3 regions of the Reyranella sp. GW821-FHT12G01 genome follow, and region 3 is predicted to be linked to each of the others. Evidence: predicted binding sites of a transcription regulator. Region 3 holds the regulator's gene; each other region holds the start of a gene.
The links. Region 3 encodes PhoB, which activates phosphate uptake and scavenging genes when phosphate is short. Its sites were predicted from a motif close to TGTCATNNANCTGTCAT; they were not measured.
Positions count from the first base shown of each region.

Region 1: the regulator PhoB is predicted to act here: its motif matches at 3,653-3,669, upstream of AC1RP5_RS21060 (inorganic phosphate transporter).
Region 2: the regulator PhoB is predicted to act here: its motif matches at 3,760-3,776, upstream of AC1RP5_RS08485 (BtaA family protein).

Region 1 is NZ_JBXAPV010000002.1:343,658-351,506, forward strand. It holds gene AC1RP5_RS21040 (sugar transferase) at 1-78, opposite strand, end outside; gene AC1RP5_RS21045 (O-antigen ligase family protein) at 281-1,792, opposite strand; gene AC1RP5_RS21050 (hypothetical protein) at 1,789-2,475, opposite strand; gene AC1RP5_RS21055 (transglutaminase family protein) at 2,579-3,598, opposite strand; gene AC1RP5_RS21060 (inorganic phosphate transporter) at 3,712-5,334, shown strand; gene AC1RP5_RS21065 (amidohydrolase family protein) at 5,403-6,491, shown strand; gene AC1RP5_RS21070 (phosphodiesterase) at 6,476-7,273, opposite strand; gene AC1RP5_RS21075 (DUF2161 domain-containing phosphodiesterase) at 7,274-7,849, opposite strand, start outside.
Region 2 is NZ_JBXAPV010000001.1:1,713,714-1,721,562, reverse strand. It holds gene AC1RP5_RS08500 (OmpA family protein) at 1-487, opposite strand, end outside; gene pcaF (3-oxoadipyl-CoA thiolase) at 487-1,689, opposite strand; gene AC1RP5_RS08490 (class I SAM-dependent methyltransferase) at 1,808-2,482, opposite strand; gene AC1RP5_RS08485 (BtaA family protein) at 2,479-3,708, opposite strand; gene AC1RP5_RS08480 (methylated-DNA--[protein]-cysteine S-methyltransferase) at 3,836-4,390, shown strand; gene AC1RP5_RS08475 (DNA-3-methyladenine glycosylase family protein) at 4,387-5,025, shown strand; gene AC1RP5_RS08470 (malonyl-CoA decarboxylase domain-containing protein) at 5,090-6,481, shown strand; gene AC1RP5_RS08465 (T6SS phospholipase effector Tle1-like catalytic domain-containing protein) at 6,579-7,849, shown strand, end outside.
Region 3 is NZ_JBXAPV010000001.1:799,468-807,316, forward strand. It holds gene pstB (phosphate ABC transporter ATP-binding protein PstB) at 1-756, shown strand, start outside; gene phoU (phosphate signaling complex protein PhoU) at 789-1,514, shown strand; gene phoB (phosphate regulon transcriptional regulator PhoB) at 1,562-2,254, shown strand; gene AC1RP5_RS03895 (AmpG family muropeptide MFS transporter) at 2,447-3,838, opposite strand; gene AC1RP5_RS03900 (adenosine kinase) at 3,835-4,812, opposite strand; gene AC1RP5_RS03905 (DsrE family protein) at 4,829-5,218, opposite strand; gene AC1RP5_RS03910 (HesA/MoeB/ThiF family protein) at 5,215-6,003, opposite strand; gene AC1RP5_RS03915 (Bcr/CflA family multidrug efflux MFS transporter) at 6,035-7,267, shown strand; gene AC1RP5_RS03920 (WD40 repeat domain-containing protein) at 7,269-7,849, opposite strand, start outside.

The DNA of each region.
Region 1 (7,849 bases), on a different contig from region 3:
CGGCAGCACGACGCAGAACAGGAAGCCGAGAACCGCGTCGACCCAGGTCTCGATGAAACGCTGCGGGGCGGACCGCATGCGCGGTGTCCTGGTCGTCCGCTGCTCGTCGGGCGACGCCTCTTCCCCGGCCGTGATCGCTCTCCGCACGCCGTCTCCCCATGTAGACCGAGCGGGCCCCTGCTTTCGGCTGGCCGGCTGCGTCCCATCATACGCTACCGCCGGGAGGCCGGATGTTTCCGGCCATCGGCGTCCCAATAGCATACTTGCACCGACAATGCTTTTATCGCGATTGTTCCCGCGACGTAAAGCTTTGCTCGAACTGCTCTCTGCGACCGAATGCCTGTGCCCATCCCATGCCGAGCAGGGCCGAGGTGACGAAGCCGATGGCCGGCATCTGCAGGCTGAAGTCGATCAGGGAATGCAGGATCGGAACCGCCGCCACCGCGAAGGCCGCGGCCGGCAGGTAGCGATGCGCAATCCGCCGCTTGATGGCGCCACGCAGGCAGACCAACCACGGCAATACCACCACCGCCATTGCAGGGATCGATGCGAAGATGCCCAGCTCCACGACCGTCTCGAGCGGCGTCGAATGCGCGATATCGTTGGGCTGCAGGCTGTTGCCCGGCTGCAGGAGCGAGAACACGTCGCCGAAGCTGCCCAGCCCCCAGCCCAGCCAGGGCGACATGCCGATCGCCTGGAGCGCGGCCGACCAGATGCGCAGGCGCGATGAATCGTCGACCGACACCGCAAACTTGGAAAGCAACGCACTGCCGGCGATGAGGCCGACCACGACGAACAAAGCGAGGCCTGCGAAGAAGATGCGGCCGAGGTCGGGGCGCGACCGCCAGCGCCCCTGCATCAGCAGCAGGCCAAGGATCAGGATGCCCGCCGCGGATGCCCCGAAGCCGGCGCGCGAGGCCGACATCAGCATGCCGCCCAGCATCAGCAACGACACGGCGAGGAACACGACGCGGGGACCGGTGAACCAGTCGATGAGGCGGACATCCTCATCCTCGTCGTCGTAGCCATAGGGGACGTTCACGCTGCTCTTCTTGCGGTGGCTGCTGAAGACCAGGGCAAGGGCCGCGACGATGCACATCCCCATGTAGCAGGCGAACGAGTTGCTGTTCACGAAGGTGCCGCCCATCGGGCAACGATCCTGGGCAGTGAGTTCGAACTGCTTTCGAAGATAACTGCCGAGATAACAGGAGTTCGTCGCCATCTGCATGGCGATGCCGTAAGCCACGACCAGCACGCCGCTGGCGACCAGCGCGACGAGGAACCATCTCGCATTGTCGCGGTCGCGACAGACGGCCCGCGCCATCAGGAAGATCAGCGCGCACGCCACGCACTTCAGCAGGGAGTTTCGCGCCGCGTCGGCGGCGATCGCCGGGATCGGCGCATGGGCGCTGCCCAGGATCTCGGCGGCGCGCTGGAACAGCCAGGCATCGGCGGTGAGCGGCGTCCACGTCGTCATCTGCCAGAGCGCGAACGCCACGAAGAACAGCCAGCAGCCGGCCAAGGCCAGCAACGGCGGCCGCTCGACCGTCCCCACGGAATGGCCGTCGCGGCCCCCCAGCCCCAGCGATATAGGTATGGAAATCAGGCCGAGCATCACGCAGAGCGGCCCCCACGCCCAGTCGCGGTTGGCCCCCATTGGCAGAGCGGCCAGGACGACCATGGCGAAGAACACGAAGGCTGTGGTCTTGTCGATCGCGCGACGGGCAAACCAGCGCCAGTCGCGCAGGATGACCACGCCGGCCTCGTGCCCCTTCTCCGTCCATTCGATCATGGCTTCTTTTTCCTGCGCTCGTTCAGCAGGCGCGTGAGTTCTTCCTGTGCTCCCGGCTCATTGCGCACGAAGTAGCGGACGAACAGCTCGTCGATCGAGTTCCGGATGGTGTCGGCAAACCAGTCGTGCCGCGGCGAAAGCTGCCAGGTCCGCGCGACGTACAGCGCGACTTTCTCGCGCTGCGAGGCCGTCAGCACCTGCCAGTTGTCAAGGATCAGCCTGAGCCGGGCCGGCCACAGCGGCAGCAGCATCGGCGCGGTGTCGATCGACATCAGCAGCGGCGCGACCGACCGCTGCGAGGGCCCTTCCGCCGCCAGCCGGACGGACGCGAGCCGCAGCCACTGCAGACCGCGAGCGGGATCGTTCCCCAATCCGACATCGAGATCGTCCTGGGCGCGTTTCAGCCATTCGGTACGCTGCTGGGCCGTCGGCGCGAAATTGGGCGACATCGCCGCGCCGACCAGCAGCTCGGAGCGCTGGAAATGGCGGCTCGCGGTGGGGTCGGAATCGACGGCGCGGTCGAGCGCATCGATGGCGTTCAGCAGCGCGTCGAGGGTGATCTTGTAGTTGAGGCGGAGTGCCGTGGTCGCCGTATCGGCCTGTTGAGCCTGCCAGGCGCTTCTCGTCACCGGCCAGGCCAGCCAGACGAGAAGTGCCCCGCCGAGGCCCAGCAGGCCACGCACCAGCCCATCGATTGAAATGCCCAGAAATCCGCCCCCAGATACAGTCGGCACGTGTCGCGTCGCGCGCCCACTCAACCGCCGCCGAACGGCGATGTCAAAGGGCTTACGCGGGTACCGTCTGGGGAGCTGCGGGCGGAGCGCCCGGAACGCCGGCAGGAGCCGGCACGGCGGGCGGAAACGGTGCCTCGGACGAGCCCTGTGAAGGCACAGGGTCGAGCGGTATTGCCGGATCGGGAAGCGGCGCCGGGGTCAGCGTGTGGACCTGCACGTCGACGGCTGCATTGACCGTGACATCGGGAGAACCGGTGAACGTGCCCTTGATCGGCATCGCCTGCTCGGGATCGCGGCCGACCGCCACGCGGATCAGCCGCTCGCTGCCGATGATTCCGTTGGTCGGATCGAACTCCACCCAGCCGGCGCCTGGCAGATAGACCTCCATCCACGCATGGGGATAGGCGTGCGTCGTCGCCTCGCCCGGCGCGGTGTCGAGCGCAGGATCGTAGAGGTAGCCGGTGATGAAGCGCGCCGCGAGGCCGAGCGAACGGCAGCACTCGATCATCAGCAGCGCATAGTCACGGCAGGTGCCACCGCCGGTCTCGAGCGTCACCGCCGGCAATTGCGTGCCGATCTCGAAGCGCATCGCGTACTTCAGTTTTTCCTGGATGCCCGTGCACAGCCGCGTCAGCAGCGCGAACGTATCGTTCCCGCCCTCGCCTTCCATGAACTGCTTGGTCCATGGGCCGACCACCGAGTTCGGATCGGGATAGGAACGCTCGATGTAGCGCGCGAGATCGGGCGCTTCTTCGGAGGCGTAGCTGAACGGCAGGGTCCGGGCGAATTCCTCGATCGGCGGTAGCTCGGGCGGCACGCCGAAATGTTCGAGCTGGATCGTGCTGACCAGTTCCAGCACCTGGGTCGGAGCGTCGAACGAGGCGATGGCAATGGAATTGCCAAACGGGTCGTGGATCCATCGCACGTGGGCCGCCGGCTCGATCACGAGACCAGTGTGCAGAAGCCGCAGGTCGTGGCTGTCGCGCGGCCGGAACATCAGCCGGTGATCGCCGAGGGACACCGGTTCTGAATATTCGTAGCGAGTGCGGTGGACGATTTCGAGGGTTCGCATCAGAGCGCTATAATGCCTGGAGGGTGACTAGGTTGCATCTCGTCTGAATCCAAATGTCATTCGGGCGTCAAATCACCCGGCGATGATCATCCCACTTCTCAAGGGGGAGAATCATGACAAACATCGCGATGCAGGCGCCGCCGATCGAACCGGCCGCCGGCGGTTCACGACCAAATCTCGACAAAGGTTTCAATCCGCTTTCACTGATCCTGTTCGTCGGCCTCCTCACGGCGGGCTTTCTCTACGTCATCTACAGCGTCTATTCGGACGTCCAGGCGTCAGGCACCAAGATCACCACCTTCCTGCCCTACCTGCTGCTGTTCGTGGCGCTGCTGATCGCGCTCGGTTTCGAGTTCGTGAACGGCTTCCATGACACAGCGAATGCAGTTGCGACCGTCATCTACACCCATTCGCTCCCGGCCGAGTTCGCCGTCGTCTGGTCGGGCGTCTTCAATTTCCTGGGCGTGCTGACCTCCACCGGCGCCGTGGCGTTCGGCATCGTCTCGCTCCTGCCGGTCGAACTGATCCTGCAGGTCGGCAGCAGCGCCGGCTTCGCCATGGTCTTCGCCCTGCTGATCGCCGCCATCGTCTGGAACCTCGGCACCTGGTGGCTCGGCCTCCCGGCGTCCAGCTCGCACACCCTGATCGGCTCGATCATCGGCGTCGGCATCGCCAACGCGCTGTCGCGCGGCATGGACGGCACCTCGGGCGTCGACTGGAGCAAGGCGACGGAGATCGGCTACGCGCTGCTGCTCTCGCCGCTGTTCGGCTTCTGCGCCGCCGGCCTCGTGCTGCTGTCGCTGAAGGTGATGGTGCGCAATCCCGCGCTCTACGCCGAGCCGAAGGGCCAGCAGCCGCCGCCGTGGTGGATCCGCGGCATCCTGATCCTGACCTGCACCGGCGTCAGCTTCGCGCACGGCTCGAACGACGGCCAGAAGGGCATGGGCCTGATCATGCTGATCCTGATCGGCACGGTGCCCACGGCCTATGCGCTGAACCGCACGCCGGCGCCCGCCTATGTCGAATCCTTCCAGGCGGCTTCTGCCGCCGCCGCGGTCGTGATCGAGAAGCAGGCCGCCGGCTACAACGCGATCGGCAATCCGCGCCCCGCCGTCACGACCTTCGTGTCGCAGCGCAAGATGAACGAGGGCACCTACGTCTCTCTCGCCGCTCTCGTGAAGGAGATCTCCGATCAGGTGACCAAGTACGGCTCGGTCGACAAGATCCCGGCCGATGCCGTCAGCAACACGCGTAACGACATGTACCTCGCCTCGGAAGCCATTCGCTTCCTGATGAAGGACAAGGAGAACTCGCTCAGCAAGCCTGAGGTGGCGGTACTCAACACCTACAAGAAGGAACTCGACATGGCGACGCGCTTCATCCCGACCTGGGTGAAGGTTGCCGTGGCGATTGCCCTCGGCCTCGGCACCATGATCGGCTGGAAGCGCATCGTCGTGACCGTCGGCGAGAAGATCGGCAAGAGCCATCTCACCTACGCGCAGGGCGCGTCGGCCGAGCTGGTGGCCGCCGGCACCATCGCCGCCGCCGACATCTACGGCCTGCCTGTCTCGACGACACACGTCCTGTCGTCGGGCGTCGCCGGCACGATGGCGGCCAACGGCTCGGGCCTGCAATGGGCCACGGTCCGCAACCTGCTGATGGCCTGGGTGCTCACCCTGCCCTGCGCCATCGCACTCTCGGCCAGCCTCTACATGATCTTCCTCCAGATTTTCTGAGGAGTGATTTGACGACCGTGGCGGCGGGCCTATCGTTTCCGTGACAACGGAACGGAAGGACCGCCGCCATGCTCTACACCTGTGATCCGAGGCCGCGCCGTCTCGCCGCCGCCGTCAAACGAGGCGCCCGCAAGACGTCGGGGCCGGTCATCGACATCCACTGTCACATCGTCTCGCCCGAGGCCGCCGCGCTGGTCGCCGCCTCCGGCATCGCGCCCGACGAACCGATGGGCCGCTTCTCCAACGAAGCGACGCGCGCGGTCCAGAAGGCGCAGACCGAAACGGTCCGCCCGATGCTCACCTCGGTCGAGCGCCGCATCGCCGACATGGACAGGATGGGCGTCGACATACAGGCGATCTCGCCCGCGCCGCCGCAATATTTCTATTGGACGCCGCCCGAACTCGGCCGCGACGCCGCGCGCCTTATCAACGACAACATCGCGGCAACCGTGGCGAAGCATCCGGACCGCCTCGTCGGCCTCGGCACCGTACCGATGCAAGCGCCCGAGTTCGCCGTGGCCGAGCTGGAGCGCGCGGTGAAGACGCTCGGCCTGCGCGGCGTCGAGCTCTGCACCAATGTCGCGGGCGCCGATCTTTCCGAAGAGAGGTTCCGGCCGGTATTCGCCAAGGCGGAAGAACTGGGCGTGCTGGTCTTCCTGCATCCCAACGGCTTTCCCGACGGGCGCCGCTTCTCCGAGCACTATTTCAGCAACGTGATCGGCAACCCGCTCGATTCGACCATGGCCGTCAGCCACCTGATCTTCGGCGGCGTGCTCGACGCCTATCCCAAGCTCAAGGTCTGCGTGGCGCATGGCGGCGGCTTCCTGCCCGCCTATGCCGGCCGCATGGACCATGCCCACGGCGCGCGTTCGGACTGTCGCCTGTGCATCAAGAAGAAGCCGAGCTGGTACCTGAAGAAGATGTACTTCGACACGATCGTGTTCGAGGAGAGCCAGCTCGAATATCTCGTGAAGACCTACGGCAGCGACCATATCCTGATGGGCACCGACTATCCCTTCGACATGGGCATGTACGAACCCATCGAGTTCGTGTCGGGCGCGAAGCTCACCGCCGCCGACAAGCAGGCGATTTTAGGCGGCAACGCCGCGAAGCTCCTCAAACTGAAGGCGAAGCGACCCGCTCAGGCGAAGGGATAAGGCCCGGGGAACGTCCCGATCGGGACGAAGTGCGTGATCAGCCCCGTCCCTTCCTGCCAGTGATGCAGCAGCATCGCCGGTGGCTCGATATGGGACGCCGGCTTGGCATCCGGCCGAAGCTGCAGCGCAATGGCCGTCGTTGTGGACGGTGCGGTGCACAGGGTCGTGCCGCCGAAGCGCAACTGCATGACGCGATGGACGTGGCCGCACAGCAGGCGCTCGACTTGCGGATGGCGCGCCAGCACCGCCGCCAGCCGCTGTCCTTCGCGGCAGGAATAGGGATCCATGTAGGGAATGCCGGTATCGAACGGCGGCTGGTGCATCATGACGATCGTCGGCCGCGTCGGTTCCGCCGCGAGCACGCCGTCGAGCCAGGCCGCGCCCTCCTCGCTCACCACGCCGTGATGCAGGCCAGACAAGGTCACGTCGAACGCAACGATGCGCACCGGTCCATGATCTCCCAGCACGTAATTCACCGGTCCGTCCGCCGGTAGCCAGTTCTGGCCAGCGAAGGTCGTCCTGAAGGCTTCGCGCTCGTCGTGGTTGCCGGGAATGGCCAGCACCGGGATCTTCAGATCGGCCAGAAGCCGCGCGAGCATCGCGTATTCGTCGGCATGGCCGTGATCCACGAGGTCGCCGCTCAGCAGCACGAGATCGGGCCGCGGGTCGAGTGCATTCACATGCGCGATCGCGGCCGCGAACTGCGCGTTGGAATCCACGACGCCCTGATAGAGCTCGCCATCGGGACGGACGTGCGGATCGGAGAGGTGCGCGATCAGCATTCAGACCGGCTTGCGGTCGAACCGCTCCAGACCTTCCCGCCCCTTCGGCGTGATCGCATAGACACCGCGCTCCACCCTCTCGAACCAGCCATAGACGTCCTGTTGCAGGATCTGGGCCGCTTTGGGTGCGTCACAGGCTGCGCGCAGGGCGGCCACCTTCATCGGCCCGTTCGCCGCCAGCAGTTCGGCGCACCGCAGCGCCTCCTGGCGGTAGGCCGTCATCAGCGGCGCCCGCATCGCCTGCCCGCCGAGATTGGGGTCGCCGACGCGCCGCGCATGCTCGCCCAGCATGCGGCCCGCCTTGCGCTTGTTCTGGCGCGGCACGTAGGGAACGGGATCGAGCACCACGTCGGCCTTGTCCTTGGCGACCACGATGAAGCCCAGCCCCAGCCGGCGGCAGAGCTTCTTCACGTTCTTCATCTGCTTGGGCCACTGGCCGACCGCGAGATAGACCAGATCCGTCAACGCCAGCCGGTCGACGCCCTGCAGCACGAGCCCCAACCCGAAAGCCCGCTTCAGCTCGACCACGACAGGCGGCTCCTTGCCCCGGACCGCGACCACGTCGCAGCCCCGCAC
Region 2 (7,849 bases), 910 kb from region 3:
TGCCGGTGAGGTCGCGGCGCGTGCGATTGTAGGCCGTGCCTTCGGGCTTCAGCGCGCGCGGCACGCCGTGCAGCTTGTGGAAGTCCTCGCCGCACTCGGTCTTGCTGCACTGGAAGAGCGTCTTGGCGCCCTTGCCTTCCAGCTCGTTGGTGTAGTTGCGCACCACTTCGAGGACGGAGCGGCCCTCGGGAATGACATAGACGGTGCGCGTCAGCCGGCCCTCGACCGTCTCGACCTTCTGGTAGCGCAGCTTCTTGTCGGGATCGGTCTGATAGGACGAGCCGGTCGCCGCGCCCAGCGGCAGGACCAGTTCGTCGAAGTCCTTCTTCGTCTGCGCCAGGATGAAGGAGCCGGCATAGCGCGGCAGCAGCACATCGCCCGAGCCCGGCGCGTTGGAGGTCAGCTCCTTGGTGAAGCGCGGATCGACCTGGGCCTGCGCCGTCACCGCGGCCAGGCAAAGCGCCGCGGCGACGACCAGGCGCCACATCAGACGCGTTCCAGAGCCAGCGCGATGCCCTGGCCGACGCCGATGCACATGGTGGCGAGCGCACGCTTGCCGCCGGTGGCCTCGAGCTGGTTCAGCGCGGTGATCATCAGGCGGCCGCCCGAGGCGCCCAGCGGATGGCCGAGCGCTATCGCGCCGCCGTTCGGGTTCACGTTCTCGGCGTCGTCGCTGAGGCCGAGCTGGCGCAGCACGGCCAGCGCCTGGGCGGCAAACGCCTCGTTGAGCTCGATCGTGTCGAAATCGCCGATGGTCATGCCGAGCTTGGCCAGCAGCTTCTGCGTCGCCGGCACCGGACCGATGCCCATGACGCGCGGCGGGACGCCCGCCGACACGGTGCCGAGGATGCGCGCGCGCGGCGTCAGGCCGTTGGCGCGGGCGGCGGCTTCCGAGGCGATGATCATGGCGCAGGCGCCGTCGTTCAGGCCCGACGAGTTGCCAGCCGTCACCGAGCCGCCATCGCGGAACGCGGCGGAGAGCTTCGACAGCGTTTCCATCGTGGTGTCGCCGCGCGGATGCTCGTCCTTCTCGACGATCACCTCGGTCTTGCCCTTCTTCACGCAGACCTTGACGATCTCCTTCTCGAAGAAGCCGCGATCCTGGGCGGCCTTGCAGCGGCGCTGGCTGCGATAGGCGAAGGCATCCTGGTCGGTGCGGCTGATCTGGTGCTCGGTCGCGACGTTCTCGGCGGTCTGGCCCATCGGGTCGACGCCATAGGCCGCCTTCATGCGCGGATTGACGAAGCGCCAGCCCAGCACCGTGTCCTCGAGCTTCATCGAGCGATCGAAGGCGCCTTCGGGCTTGCCCATGACGTAGGGCGAGCGGGTCATGCCCTCGACGCCGCCGGCGATCATCAGGTCGGCCTCGCCGAGCTTCACGGCGCGCGCGGCATGGCCGGCCGCTTCGAGGCCCGAGCCGCACAGGCGATTCACGGTGGCGCCGGCAACCTCGACCGGCAGGCCGGCCAGCAGGCCTGCCATGCGCGCGACATTGCGGTTGTCCTCACCGGCCTGGTTCACGCAGCCATAGATGACGTCGTCGACCGAACCCCAGTCGACATTGGCATTGCGCTGCATCAGCGCCTTGATCGGATGGGCGGCGAGATCGTCGACCCTCATGGCGCCAAGGCCGCCGTTATAACGGCCGACGGGGGTGCGGATCGCATCGCAAATGAAGGCTTCGGTCATCTTGGGTACTCCCGACACAGCAAATCGTTGCTGCCGGGGTAGCACCGGCCGCGGGCGGTTGCCAATGGGGCCCCAATGCCTCCCGGACAGGGGGGCCATGTGTTGGGAGTGTGGCCGGTCAGCCCGGGCGCCGGCAGACCGCGTACTGGGCGTAGCCGAGATGGGGCCGATCGAAGGTGCGGACCTCGATCCCGCCGGGAATTCGCGCCAGAGCAGCCTCCAGCGCATCGCGCGGCGTCACATGGAACAGCGCCAGCCACTGGCGCAGGCTGCCGCGGAACCAGCGCGGCAGCCGCTCCTGTCCGCCGAAATCGACGAGGTGCAGCTCGCCGCCGGGCTGCAGCCAGAGCACCGCGTGGGCGAGCGCCCTCTCCCACTCCGGGATCATCGACAGGGTGTAGGAGAAGAAGATGCGCGAGAAGGCCGGCACGCCGAACAGCAGCGCCGGGTCAAAGCGGGTGGCGTCGGCATGAGCCAGGCGGATGCGCGGGCCAAGCCCTTCGCGGGTCACGCGGCGGCGTGCCGTGTCGAGCATTTCGAGCGACAAGTCGATACCGAACAGCGGCGCGGTGGGATGGCGATGCGCCACCGCGATCAGGTTGCGCGCGGTGCCGCAGCCGATCTCGAGCACACGACCACCGGGCGGCGGCGCGAGACTGTCGATCAGCCGGTCGCGACCGAGCAGATAGTATTTGCGGCTGAGATCGTAGATGTGCCGCTGACGGCGGTAGATGCCGTCCAGCAAGCCGGCATGGCCGTTCGCGGAGATGCCCTCTCCGGAGAAGCCCGTCACGGCTTCAGCACGTAGAGATGGAAGCCGCCGTAGATCGCAGACCGGTCGCGCGCCGTGAAGGCGAGCGAGGCGTCGGCCTCGTAGTGCCACTGGTCGAGCAGCTCGGGCGCGACCCTGCCCGGCAGCAGCGAAGGTTCGGCGGCGGTGCGGAAGATCACGCGTGCACCGGGCTTGGCGGTGCGCGTGATCTCGCTCCACAGCGCATTGAGCTGCGCGTCGGTCATCCAGTCCTGCGCGTCGAGCAGCACGTAGCGGTCGCGCGAGGCGGCCGGACACGAGGCGAGATAGTCGGTGACCGAGCGGTTCAGCACCTCGACCTTTTCGGCGCCGCGCTGCACGGCCGGAAAATTCTCCTGCCGCAGGTAGGGCGGCAGCGGCCCCTTGGCATCGCGCGCATAGGAGCGGCCGAAGGCCTGCCAGGCAAAGTAGTTGTCGGCGAGGCTGAAGCCGCAGGCCAGCCGTTCGAGCCGGTCGCGCAGCACCGAGCCCATGTCGCGACCGCCAGCCAGCGCCTCGTATTGCGCCGGCGGAATGCCGAGCCCGTAGAGCGACAGGCGGTTCGAGGTGGCCCAGCGCACGAGGCCCTTGTCGAACAACGGCGCCAACACGGTGTCGAAGTAGCGGCGCTGCTCCTCGATCGTGCGCGCGGCCAGCAGCCCGTTGAAGTTCACGCCATAGGCGCGCGCGGCGACGTGGGCCGCACCGATGAAGCGGCCGAGCACGCCATGGCGATAGGCGTTCTTGGCGAAGATCGAGATGCGACGCTGGCCGCCGCGATGGAGGCTGCGGCCTTCCCAGTAGGCACGGCTCTCGGCATCGAGATGCGGTGCGATCTGGCGATCGTAGGCGCGCGGATTGGCGGCCGAGTCGGCGGCGCCAAAGAAGCGGTAATAGTCCGACCAGGACGGCAGCTTGCGCGCCGCCGTGAGCTTCAGCCGGTTGAGCGCGACATGGGCCCGGCTGAGATCGACCGCGGTGATGCGCGCGGGAGCGGCCGTGAGATAGGACAGGATGTTGCAGCCGCCCGACGCGATGGCCACGATATGACAGTCCGGCGTCAGCGCCATCGCCTCGAGGTCGATCTCGGGATCTTCCCAGATCTGGGCGTAGACCAGGCCGCGGAACAACCGCTCGAACAGCTTTTCCAGAAGTCCCTCGCGGGACATGACCTTATGGCGACGCACCGCCTGCTTCAGGATCGAATGGCTCTCGGCCCGCGGATAGATCAAACCATCGACTCCGGCTCAATATCGACCATCCGACGCTAGCCGTGGTCAGTGCCAGTTTGATGACGGCTATCTGTGGGTTCTCCCGACTTGACGGGATGACTGGTTAGGCAGAAAGGTTGCCCCCATGAGCGCCCCTCTTGGCTTTGCCCTGTTCGACACGCCGATCGGCACCTGTGCCGTGGCCTGGAGCGGTCGCGGCATCGCGGGTCTGCAGCTTCCCGAACCCAATCCCGCCGCCACGCGCGCCCGCGTGAAGCGGCGCTGGCCGGGTGCCGTCGAAGCCGCCCATGTGCCGGCCGGCGTCCAGCGAGCGCTCGACCGCGTGCAGGCGCTGCTGGCGGGCGGCAACACCGATCTCGCCGACATCCCGCTCGACCTCGATGCGGCGCCCGAGTTCCATCGCCAGGTCTACGAGGTGGCGCGCACCATCCCGCCCGGCCACACCATGACCTATGGCGAGATCGCCAAGCGCCTCGGCGTGCCGCACGAATCGCGCGAGGTCGGCCAGGCGCTGGGCAAGAACCCGATCGCCATCATCGTGCCCTGCCATCGCGTGCTGGGCGCCGACGGCAAGATGGGCGGCTTCTCGGCCAATGGCGGCGTCTCGACCAAGCGGCGCATGCTGGAGATCGAGGGCGCCCCCGAAGTTGGCGCCGGACCGCTGTTCGCGGCCCGATGACGGGATTTCCCTTCAAGCCCGCGAAAGCGGTCGCGCATCTCAAGGAAGCCGATCCGGCGCTGGCCACGATCATCGATACAGTCGGCCCGTTCCGCATGCAGCTGAAAGTCTCGCGCAGCCTGTTCGGCTCGCTGGCCGAAGCCATCGTCTACCAGCAGCTCTCCAACAAGGCGGCCGCCACGATCTACGGCCGGGTCGAGGCGCTCTATCCACGCGCGACCGACGGCTTCACGCCGCGCCATATCCTGAAGACGCCGGACGAGAGCTTGCGCGGCTGCGGCCTGTCGCGCGCCAAGGTGCTGGCGGTGCAGGACCTCGCGCGCCGCGTCGACGGCGGTGAATTGCCGACGCTCGACGAAGCGCACTCGGTTCCCGACGCCGAATTGATCGAACGTCTCGTGAAGGTGCGCGGCATCGGTCGCTGGAGCGCCGAGATGTTCCTGATGTTCCGCCTCGGCCGCCCCGACGTGCTGCCGCTCGACGACTACAGTTTGCGCAAGGCCTATGCGAAGGCCTTCAGGAAGCGCGCGCTGCCGTCACCCAAGGCGCTTGAAAAAGCCGGCGAGAAGTGGCGGCCCTATCGCACGGTGGCGAGCTGGTATCTGTGGCGCGTGCTGGATCAGCCGCCGGCATGATGCGGTAAAGGCGCGTTCATGCGCCGCCACTGGAGTGACACGTTTGCTGTGACATACTCCGGTCATGGCCCTACCGTTTTCCAATACCGTCGACCGTACCCTCGAACGACTTCGCACCGCCTTCGTCGACACCGCGCGTGGCGCGCGCGAAGCGGTCGGTGCGCCGCTCCGGCCCGATCTTCCCGATGACGACATCCCGCGCCTGAAGGGCCGCATCGACGCCTGCCTCGAAGGCAAGGGCGGCGAGACGGCGCGGCGCGGACGTGCAGCGGAGCTGGGGCAGGCCTACCTGTCGCTGTCAGCCGCCGGCCGCAAGAAATTCCTGCTGACCCTGGCACGCGACTACGGCCTGCCGCGCGAGGCCGCGCTGAAGACCGTCGAGAAGTGGCGTGCCAGCAAGGATCCCGCGCGGGCGCTGCGCCGCGACCTGGAATCGCCGGCGGTGCGGTTGCTGCGCGAGTTCGTGGGCGTGCCGCAGGGCGTGAAGTTCGTCGTCGACCTGCGCGCCGAGCTTCTGACGCTTGGCCGCAGCGACGCCACCGCCAAGGCATTGAGCGAGGACCTGCGTTCGCTGCTGGGCGCGTGGTTCGACGTCGCCTTCCTTGACCTCGTCCGCATCGACTGGCGCTCGCCCGCCTCGCTGCTGGAGAAATTGGTCACTTATGAAGCGGTGCACGCGATCCGCTCGTGGCGCGACTTAAAAAACCGGCTCGATTCTGACCGGCGCTGCTTTGCCTTCTTCCATCCGCGCATGCCTGACGAGCCGCTGATCTTCGTCGAGGTCGCGCTGGTCGACGGCATGGCGGGCAACGTGCAGCGCCTGCTCGACGCGCGCGACGAGACGCACGACCCCAATCGCGCCAACACCGCGATCTTCTATTCGATCTCGAACTGCCAGCAGGGCCTGGCCGGCATCAGCTTCGGCAACTTCCTGATCAAGCGCGTGGCCAGCCAGCTCGCGCGCGACCTGCCGAACATCAAGGACTTCGCCACCCTGTCGCCGATCCCGGGCCTGCGCCAGCATGTCGAGCATCGGGTGAAGACCGAAGGCGACGCGGCGCTCACGCAAAGCGAGATCGCGTCACTGGGACCGGTGACCGACGAGGCGCACGGCGCCGCCGCCGTCCTGAAACTGCTCGCCCGTCCCAACTGGTGGGAAGTGCCGGCGATCGACAAGGCGCTGCGGCCGATCCTGACGCGGCTTGCCGCCGTCTACCTCACTGCGACCGACAAGGGCCGCGCGCTCGATCGCGTGGCGCATTTCCACCTCGGCAACGGCGCCATCGTCGAGCGGCTGAACTGGCTGGGTGACACCAGCGCCAATGGCCTGAAGCAGTCCTACGCGATGATGGTGAACTACCGCTACAAGCTCTCCGACGTCGACGCCAACCACGAGGCCTACGCCGCCGGCAAGGTCGTCGCCAGCCGCGAGGTCCGAGCGCAGGCGAAGGGGTGACGTAGAGGGTGATATGCGCCCGTGCATCGACGGGCAATATGGTCCTGTCGTGCAATTAATGGTGTAGTTACTTCGCGGAACCGCGGGGGAGCTGCATATGCCGGAAACGACCGCCGAAGTGACGACAGGCGCGAGACAGAAGCGCCTAATCCTGTTGCTGGATGGGACCTGGAACGACTGGGAAGCCAGCGACGACGACACGAACATCGTCCGGCTCGAAGACCGGATCATCCAGCATCTGCAGCCGCCGAGAGCCGTGCCCATCCCCACAGCGTCCAAGGCGGACGGCGGCACCGCCGGCACCGATCAGGTGAGCGCATTCAGATCGGCCAATCGTGACAACTACGTCTTCTACCAGCGCGGCGTCGGCACCGGTTTCAACGACAAGTTCACCGGCGGAATCTTCGGCGAAGGCCTCAGCGCCAACATACGGCGTGCCTACAAATTCCTCTCCTTCAACTACCAGGAGGGAGACGAGGTCTTCGTGTTCGGCTTTTCGCGAGGGGCGTACACCGCGAGATCCGTGATCGGCTACATCGCAGCGGCTGGATTATTGAAGCGGGAAGCCTGCTCAGCAGAAAACGAAGAGCGGGCCTGGAACTTCTACCGCACCCCGCCCGCCGACCGGATGCCGGCAGAGTGGGTCGAATTGACCGAGTACATGCACAAGCGCGAGGACTTCCGGGTCAATTTGATCGGCGTTTTCGATACGGTCGGCGCGCTGGGTGTACCGATCGGCTGGTTCGACATCGAAAACCGCCAGAAATACGCATTTCACGACGTCAACCTCTCGTCGATCACCAAGGTCAACCTGCACGCGATCGCGATTGACGAGCAGCGCAAACCTTTCAGTGCCTCGATCTGGCGGCGGCCACGTTACAAGCAATACGACACCAAGACGGAGCAGGTCTGGTTTCCAGGCGTGCACGCCGACATCGGCGGCGGTTATTACTCGACGGCAACGAGAAACAATCGCGATACGCTCGACGACATCACGCTGGATTGGATGATCCGACGGGTGAAGCGGCACTATCCGGACTTCCCGATCACCGACGGTGCTCTTCTCAGCCCCAAGGAGCACAGCGCCGCCGAGCAGCACAATTCCCGTCAACGCCAGTATCGACTGTTTCCGCGTGCGTACCGGTCCATGGCCAACATGCCGGTCAAGGATCTCAGGTTCTGGCAGACCGCAGTTTCCTACGACCGCCGCGATGGCGCCATCGAGGAAAACGTCCACATCGCGGCGCTGATGAGATTGGGACAGCCGGCCGGATTCTGGTCGGCGAAGTATGCTCCGAAGAACCTTCTGCGCGTGCTGCCTTTGATCGAAGACACCTACGCCAAGCCCGATAGCTACCCGAAGGTCTT
Region 3 (7,849 bases):
CTCACCGCCAAGATCTCGCTGAAGAACCTCGAGTTCTTCTATGGCGACAGCCGGGCGCTCAAGGGCATCAACATGTCGCTCTACGCCAACAAGGCGACGGCCTTCATCGGACCGTCGGGCTGTGGCAAGTCGACCCTGCTGCGCATCCTGAACCGGATGTACGACCTCTATCCGGGCCAGAAGGCCACGGGCGAGGTTATGTTCGATGGCGACAACCTCTTGCGCGACGGCCAGGACATCAACCTGCTGCGCGCGCGCATCGGCATGGTGTTCCAGAAGCCGACGCCGTTTCCGATGTCGATCTACGAGAACATCGCCTTCGGCATTCGTCTCTACGAAAACCTCCCGAAGTCGGAAATCGACGGCCGGGTCGAGCACGCGCTGCGTCGCGGCGCCCTGTGGGACGAGGTCAAGGACAAGCTCAACGCCAGCGGCCTCAGCCTGTCGGGCGGCCAGCAGCAGCGCCTCTGCATCGCGCGCACTGTGGCGGTGAAGCCGGAAGTCATCCTGTTCGACGAGCCGTGCTCGGCGCTCGATCCGATCTCGACGGCCAAGATCGAGGAACTGATCGACGAGCTGAAGCAGGACTACACGATCGTCATCGTGACCCACAACATGCAGCAGGCCGCCCGCGTCTCCGACTTCACCGCCTTCATGTACCTGGGCGAGCTGGTCGAGTTCGGCCCGACGGCCACGCTGTTCACCACCCCGACCGACAAGCGGACGCAGGCCTACATCACCGGCCGCTTCGGCTGATCCGGCACGACAAAGAGAAGAAGGGACAGACCATGCCCGAACATACATTGAAGCGGTTCGACGAAGAGCTGGAGCGGCTGAGCGCCACGATCAGCGAGATGGGCGGCCTGGCCGAAAGCCAGCTCGCCCAGTCACTGGTGGCGCTTCGCGAGCGCGACACGGAAGTCGCCGAGAAGGTGATCGCCGAGGATCCCCGCGTCGACGCGCTCGACGAGGCGGTGCAGGAACAGACCGTGCGGTTGCTGGCGCTCCGCCAACCGATGGCGGTTGACCTGCGCGTCATCCTGTCGTCGATCAAGATCGCCGCGGCGCTCGAGCGCATCGCCGACTACGCCAAGAACACCGCCAAGCGCAGCATCGTGCTGAGCCATTCGACGCCTCCGGTCTCGGCGATCAACGGCATCGACCGGCTGGGCCGGCTGGTGCGCACCGCCCTCAAGGACGTGCTCGACGCCTTCGCCCATGGCGACGTGGTCAAGGCCCACGATGTGTGGGAGCGCGACGAGGAGATCGACCAGGTCTACACCGCCCTGTTCCGCGAGCTGCTGACCTACATGATGGAGGATCCGCGCACGATCACCGCGTGCACGCACCTCATGTTCATGGCCAAGAACATCGAGCGCGCCGGCGATCACGTCACCAACATCGCCGAACTGGTGAGCTTCCGCTCGACCGGCCATGGCTTCGACGAGGCCCGGCGCAAGGGCAGCGCGGCGATCTACGCGCCGACCAACAGCAACACGGGCGCCACGCCGTGAGCATGGCAGCCACCAGCCCCACGCGTCGCGACGCGCAAACCTCGTCGATGAAGCCGCACGTGCTCATCGTCGAGGACGAGACGGCGTTGGTCGAGCTGCTGCGCTACAATCTCGAACAGTCGGGCTTCAAGGTCGCCGTCGCCTATGACGGCGAGGAGGCTCTGCGCTCCGTCCAGGAAGACGTGCCCGACCTCATCCTGCTCGACTGGATGCTGCCGCTGATGTCGGGCATCGAGGTCTGCCGCCAGCTTCGCCGGCAGACGTCGACCGCCAACGTGCCGATCATCATGCTGACGGCGCGCGGCGAGGAGGGCGATCGCGTGCGCGGCCTCGACGCCGGCGCCGACGACTACGTCCCCAAGCCTTTCTCGCCGACCGAGCTGGTGGCGCGTATCCGCGCCGTGCTGCGGCGCATCCGTCCGGCATTGGCCGACGAGGCGCTGTCCTACGCCGACATCGTGATGGACCTGGTGGCGCATCGCGTGACCCGCGGCGGCAAGCCGCTGCATCTCGGTCCCACCGAATTCCGTCTGCTGCGCCATTTCATGGAGCATCCCGGTCGCGTCTTCTCGCGCGAGCAGCTCCTCGACTCGGTGTGGGGCAAGGACGTCTACGTCGAGGCTCGCACCGTCGACGTTCATATCCGCCGCCTGCGCATCGCGCTGAACGGCGAGAGCCATGTCGACGTGATCCGCACCGTCCGCGCCGCCGGCTACGCCCTGGACTCGACGCCCGGCTGATTTGGACCGCGGGCCCGGAGGCCCGCGGTCCAGAAAAGGGTTTTCCACACGGTCAGTAACGGTTTTGTAGCGTCCCCCGCCTAGACAGGGCGTGCCCGTTCCTCGCAGGCATCCCACGCCCCGCTCCCGGAACGGGCCGGTTCCCCCGGCTCGGACACGACACCGCAGCCGAATTACTGACCCCTCCTTCCCTCAGGAAGGAGGGGTTTCTTTTTCGAAATGACGCCGGACGATCACCGCCAGCACCAGTGCCGGCAGGCCGAGCAGGGCTGTGTAGACGAAGAATATCGCGTAGCCGCCGAACTTGTGGGTGGCGGAGAACTCTTCCTGCAGCCTGTCGACGACCCATCCCGAGGAGCCGCCGAGCAGCTTGCCGGGCAGGGTCATGATCGAGGTGAACAGCGCGTACTGCGTCGCCGTGTAGGCCGTGTTGGTGAGGCCCGACAGGAAGGCGATGAAGATCGAGCCCGACATGCCGCCGACCAGATTGTCGACGCTGATGGCGATGGTGAGGATCATCAGGTCGGGCTGGCCGACCCAGGCGAGCCACGAGAAGGTGAGATTGCTCGCCGCGATCAGGAACACCGCCGGCGCCAGGAGGCGCGCCGCGCCCATGCGGAACACCATCGCACCGCCCAGCAGCGCGCCCAGGATCGTCATGACGAAGCCGAAGATCTTGGAGACGTCGGCGATCTGGTCCTTGCTGAAACCCATGTCGATGTAGAACGGGTTTGCCATCACGCCCATGGCAATGTCCGACAGCCTGAACAGGCCGATGAACAGCAGCAGCAGGACGGCCATCCAGCCGTAGCGCGCGAAGAAGTCGACGAACGGGCAGACGATGGCGCCATAGACGAAGATCAACGCCTTGCGTGCCCAGTCCGGCATCGATCCGAGACTCGCGGCGAAAGTGGCGACCTTGCCTTCGAGTTCGGTCGTGCCGGTCGACGCGCGCCGTTCAGGTTCCGAGATCAGGAGCGTCGTGGCGATGCCCACGAGGCCCAGCGCCGCCATCGTCTGATAGGCCGCCGTCCAGGAGACGAACTGCGCCACGTAGAGCGCGCCCGCGCCGGCCGCGAGGACGGCGATGCGATAGCCGAGCTGGTAAGTCGCGGCCGTCGCGCCCTGCAGGCTCGCATCCGTCGCCTCGATGCGCAGGGCGTCGAGGGCGATGTCCTGCGTGGCCGACGAGAAGGCGACGACCAGCGCGAACACGACCATCCACCAGAGGTCGGTGCGCGGATCGCAGAACGCCATCGCGAGCAGGCCACCGGCGATGCCGCTCTGCGCCAGTAGCATCCAGGAGCGGCGACGTCCCAGCCAGCGCGTCAGCAGGGGAAGCCGCACTCGGTCGACGACCGGCGACCACACGAACTTGAAGGAGTAGGTGATGCCGATCCAGCTGATGAAGCCGATCGCGGTACGGCTGATGCCGTATTCGCGCAGCCAGGCCGAGAGGGTCGAGAAGACCAGCAGGAACGGCAGCCCGGCCGAGAAGCCGAGGAACAGGAACTGGACGACGCGCGGGTGGCGGTAAGTCGCAAGCGACTCCCGCCAGCCCCGCGCCTGTGCGTCAGCGCTCAAATCAGGCCCTTGAGCGGCTGCTCGGGCCGCGCGCCGACATGGGAGATCACTTCGGCCGCGGCGATGCCGCCCAGCCGCGCGCATTCGGCCAGCGGCTTGCCGTGGGTGAAGCCGAACAGGAAGCCCGCGGCATAGAGATCGCCGGCGCCGGTCGTGTCGACGACCTTGGCGACGGGGGCCGCCGGGACCTCATAGGTCTCGCTGCCCTTGATCACGACCGAGCCCTTCGAGCTGCGCGTGAGGGCGGCGATCTTGGCCTCCTTGCGGGCGGCCTCGAGGGCCTGCTCGAAGGTCTCGACCTCGTAGAGCGCTTTGATCTCGTCCTCGTTGCCGAACAGGATGTCGACCTTGTCGCGGATCAGGTTGCGGAACTCCTCGCGATAGCGATGGACGCAGAAGGAATCCGACAGGGTGATCGAGACCTTGCGGCCGGCGGCGCGCGCGGCGTCGAAGGCCTTGAGCACGGCCTGCTTGGCGGCCGGCGCATCCCACAGATAGCCCTCGACATAGGTGACCTGGGCCGAGGCAACGCGCTTGGCGTCGATGTCGGCCGGTCCGAGGCCGGTGCAGGCGCCGAGATAGGTGTTCATGGTCCGCTGCGCGTCGGGCGTCACCAGGATCAGGCAGCGCGCCGTCGCCGGACCCTCGGTCGCGGCCGGTGTCTCGAAGGACACGCCGGTCGCCTTGAGGTCGTGGCCGAACACCTTGCCGAGCTGGTCGTTGCGCACCTTGCCGATATAGGCGCCCTTGCCGCCGAACGAGGCGATGCCGGCCATGGTGTTGCCGCACGACCCGCCGGACACTTCGACACCGGGACCCATGCCGTCGTAGAGCTGCTCGGCGCGGGCCTCGTCGATCAGCATCATGCTGCCCTTCACCAGGCCGTGCTTGCCGAGGAAGGCTTCATCGGAACGCGAGATGACGTCGACGATGGCGTTGCCGATTCCCAGCACGTCGAAGGTAGCGGATGTCATGAGGTCTCCCACAGCGTCACAGTGATACCAGGTGCATGCCCGGCTTGGTCTCTTCCAGCAAGGTCACGATGCCGGCGACCGAGAAGGGTACGTCGGCCCGCAGGCTCGCGCGATCGATGTCGAGGGACCGCAGGCCCATTTCGCATACGATCAGGCGTCCGCCAAGTTCGATGCAAGCCTGCAGCAGCGTCTCGAAGTCGCCGACGCCGCGGGCGCGATTGCGGGCGTCGCTTTCCCAGTCGCGCAGCGCCGGGGGCGAGCCCTGCAGGGCGCGGATGCCGCCCATGGTAAAGAACAGCACGGCCGGCTTGTTCACGGCCAGCGCCGCCGCGGCGAGCGCAAGCCCGTAGTGGACGCTCTCGTAATCGTCGGAGCGCAGGATGACCGAGAGACCGCCTTCACTCATGACGTCGCTCCCGCAGGACTGCCGCAGGTCGGGCAATCCGGCCGCTTGGTGACCGCCAGCGTCTCGAAGGAGGCGTTGAGCGCGTCGTACATCAGCAGCGAGCCGGAGAGCGAGCGCCCGACGCCCAGGATCTCCTTCACAACCTCGGTGGCCTGCAGCGTTCCCAGGGTGCCGGCCAGCGCGCCCAGCACGCCGGCCTGCGCGCAGCTCGGCACGGCATCCTCCGAAGGCGCCGCGGGGAAGAGGCATCGCAGGCAGGGATGCCCCGCGCCCTGCCAGGCCTTGTAGGTCGAGATCTGGCCGTCGAAGCGCAGGATCGCCGCCGAGACCAGCGTCTTGCGCAGCCTGTAGCAGACGTCGTTCAGCAGATAGCGCGTGGCGAAGTTGTCGCTGCCGTCCGCCACGATGTCGTAGCCGGCGACGATGCGCTCGGCATTGTCCTCGGTGAGGCGCTCGTCATGCGCCTGCACGCGCACTTCAGGATTGATCTCTTCCAGCGCGCGGCGTGCGCTTTCGACCTTGGAGACACCCACGTCCGACGTACGGTGAATCACCTGCCGCTGCAGGTTCGAGAGGTCGACCGTGTCATGGTCGATCACGCCGAGCGTGCCGATGCCGGCCGCGGCGAGATACTGCAGGAGGGGTGCGCCGAGCCCGCCGGCGCCGACGACCAGGACTTTGGTCGCAATCAGCTTCGACTGGCCGATGCCGCCGATCTCCGCCAGCACAATATGTCGCGCGTAGCGGCGGATCTGCGTTTCCGACAGGGCAGGTAGCGACGTCATGGTCCGCTTATAGCATGGGACCCGTCATCCAATGGCTGTATCAGCGAGCCCGATGACCTCGACCTCAACACGTCCGTCCCTCACGCCAGCGCTTCTCTTCCTGCTCGCCCTGCTTTCGGCCTTCACGCCGCTGTCGATCGACATGTACCTGCCGGCGCTGCCGGTGATCGCCGTCGACCTGCACGGCAGCGCCGGCGACATCCAGCTCACGCTGTCGTCGTTCATGATCGCCTTCGGTGTCGGCCAGATCTTCTACGGGCCGGCGGGCGACCGCTTTGGCCGCAGGCCGGTCATCCTGGGCGGTCTCGCCATCTATGTCGTGACCAGCGTCGGCTGCGCCTTCGCCATGGAAGCGGGCCATCTCGTGGGCCTGCGCTTCCTGCAGGGGCTGGCGGCGTGCGGCGGCGTGGTGCTGGCGCGCACGATGGTGCGCGACCTCGCCGAGAAGGACCAGGCCGCGCGCGCGATGTCGCTGATGATGGCCTGCACCTCGATCGCGCCGATGCTGGCGCCGCTGATCGGCGGGCAGATCCTGTGGTTCCTGGGCTGGAGGGCGATCTTCTGGGTGCTGGCCTGCATCGGCTTCATCGCACTGACCCTGGCCTATATCCGCCTGCCCGAGACCTTGCGGCCGGAGTATCGCCAGCCGCTGGTGCTGTCGGCGATCATCAAGCGCTTCGGTGAGCTGATCCGGCATCGCGCGTTCATGGGTTACGCCTTCACCAGCTCGTTCATGTTCTCGGCACTGCTCTCGTTCATCTCGGGCTCGCCATTCGTGTTCATCGAACGCTACGGCGTGGCGCCGCGCAGCTACGGGCTGATCTTCGGCAGCATGATCATCTTCATGACGGTCGGCAGCCTGCTGAACGCCAAATTCGCGCCGGTTTTCGGAGCGGACAAAATCCTGCGCTACGCCGTCATCGTGCCGGGCGTCACCGGCCCGATCGCGCTGGTGCTTGGCTGGATCGAGGCGCGCTACGGCACGATCGGCATGTGGCCGTTCTTCCTGTGCTTCGGGCCGCAGATCGCGACCATCAGCCTGATTGGCCCCAACTCGATGGCGATGGCCTTGCAGCGCTATCCGCACATGGCGGGTACGGCATCGTCGTTGATGGGCGTCATGCAGTTCGGCCTGGGCGCGGTGTTCGGCGCCGTCGTCGGCCAGACCTTCGACGGCACCATCGCGCCCATGACGACCGCGATGGGCATCGCGGGCGCCCTCTGCCTGATCTCGCACCGCGCGCTGGTGCGGCGCGGCTACTAGGTCAGCGGCGCAGGTCGATCGTCAGCAGATCGCCGCGGTCGTTGCCGACCGCCAGCCTGAAGCCGTCGGATGACCAGGCGAGGCAGGTGATGGCCGAGCCGTCGGCCATCTTCAGGACGACCGAGCGCTTGGTCTTGATGTCGCCGAGCTGCAGCTCGCCGGAGTCGTAGCCGCCCGCCACGAACTCGGCGGCGGGATGGGCCGCGACAACGGTCATCAGGCCCGCGCCCTCGTCGCCGAACTGCAGCGGTGGCTTGCCTTCGGGACCCTTGCCCGCGAAGGGCCAGGCGGTGAAGACCGGCTGCGAGGAGGTGTAGAGGAAGCGCGCGTCGGCGGTCCAAGACAGCGACTTCACCTTGGCGGGATAGCCCTGCATGCGCATGTCGGTGGCCTGCGCCACGCGCCAGACATGGATGTCGTTTTCCTGCGTGCCGGTGGCGATGAACTTGCCGTCGGTGCTCCAGCGCAACGCGACGTGGCTGCCCTGCCAGGCGAAGCGGCGCGGCGGCAGAACGACTTCCTTGCTGAGACTCCATACGGTGATGCCGCCGTAATGCGCGCAGGCGACCCGGCTGCCGTCCT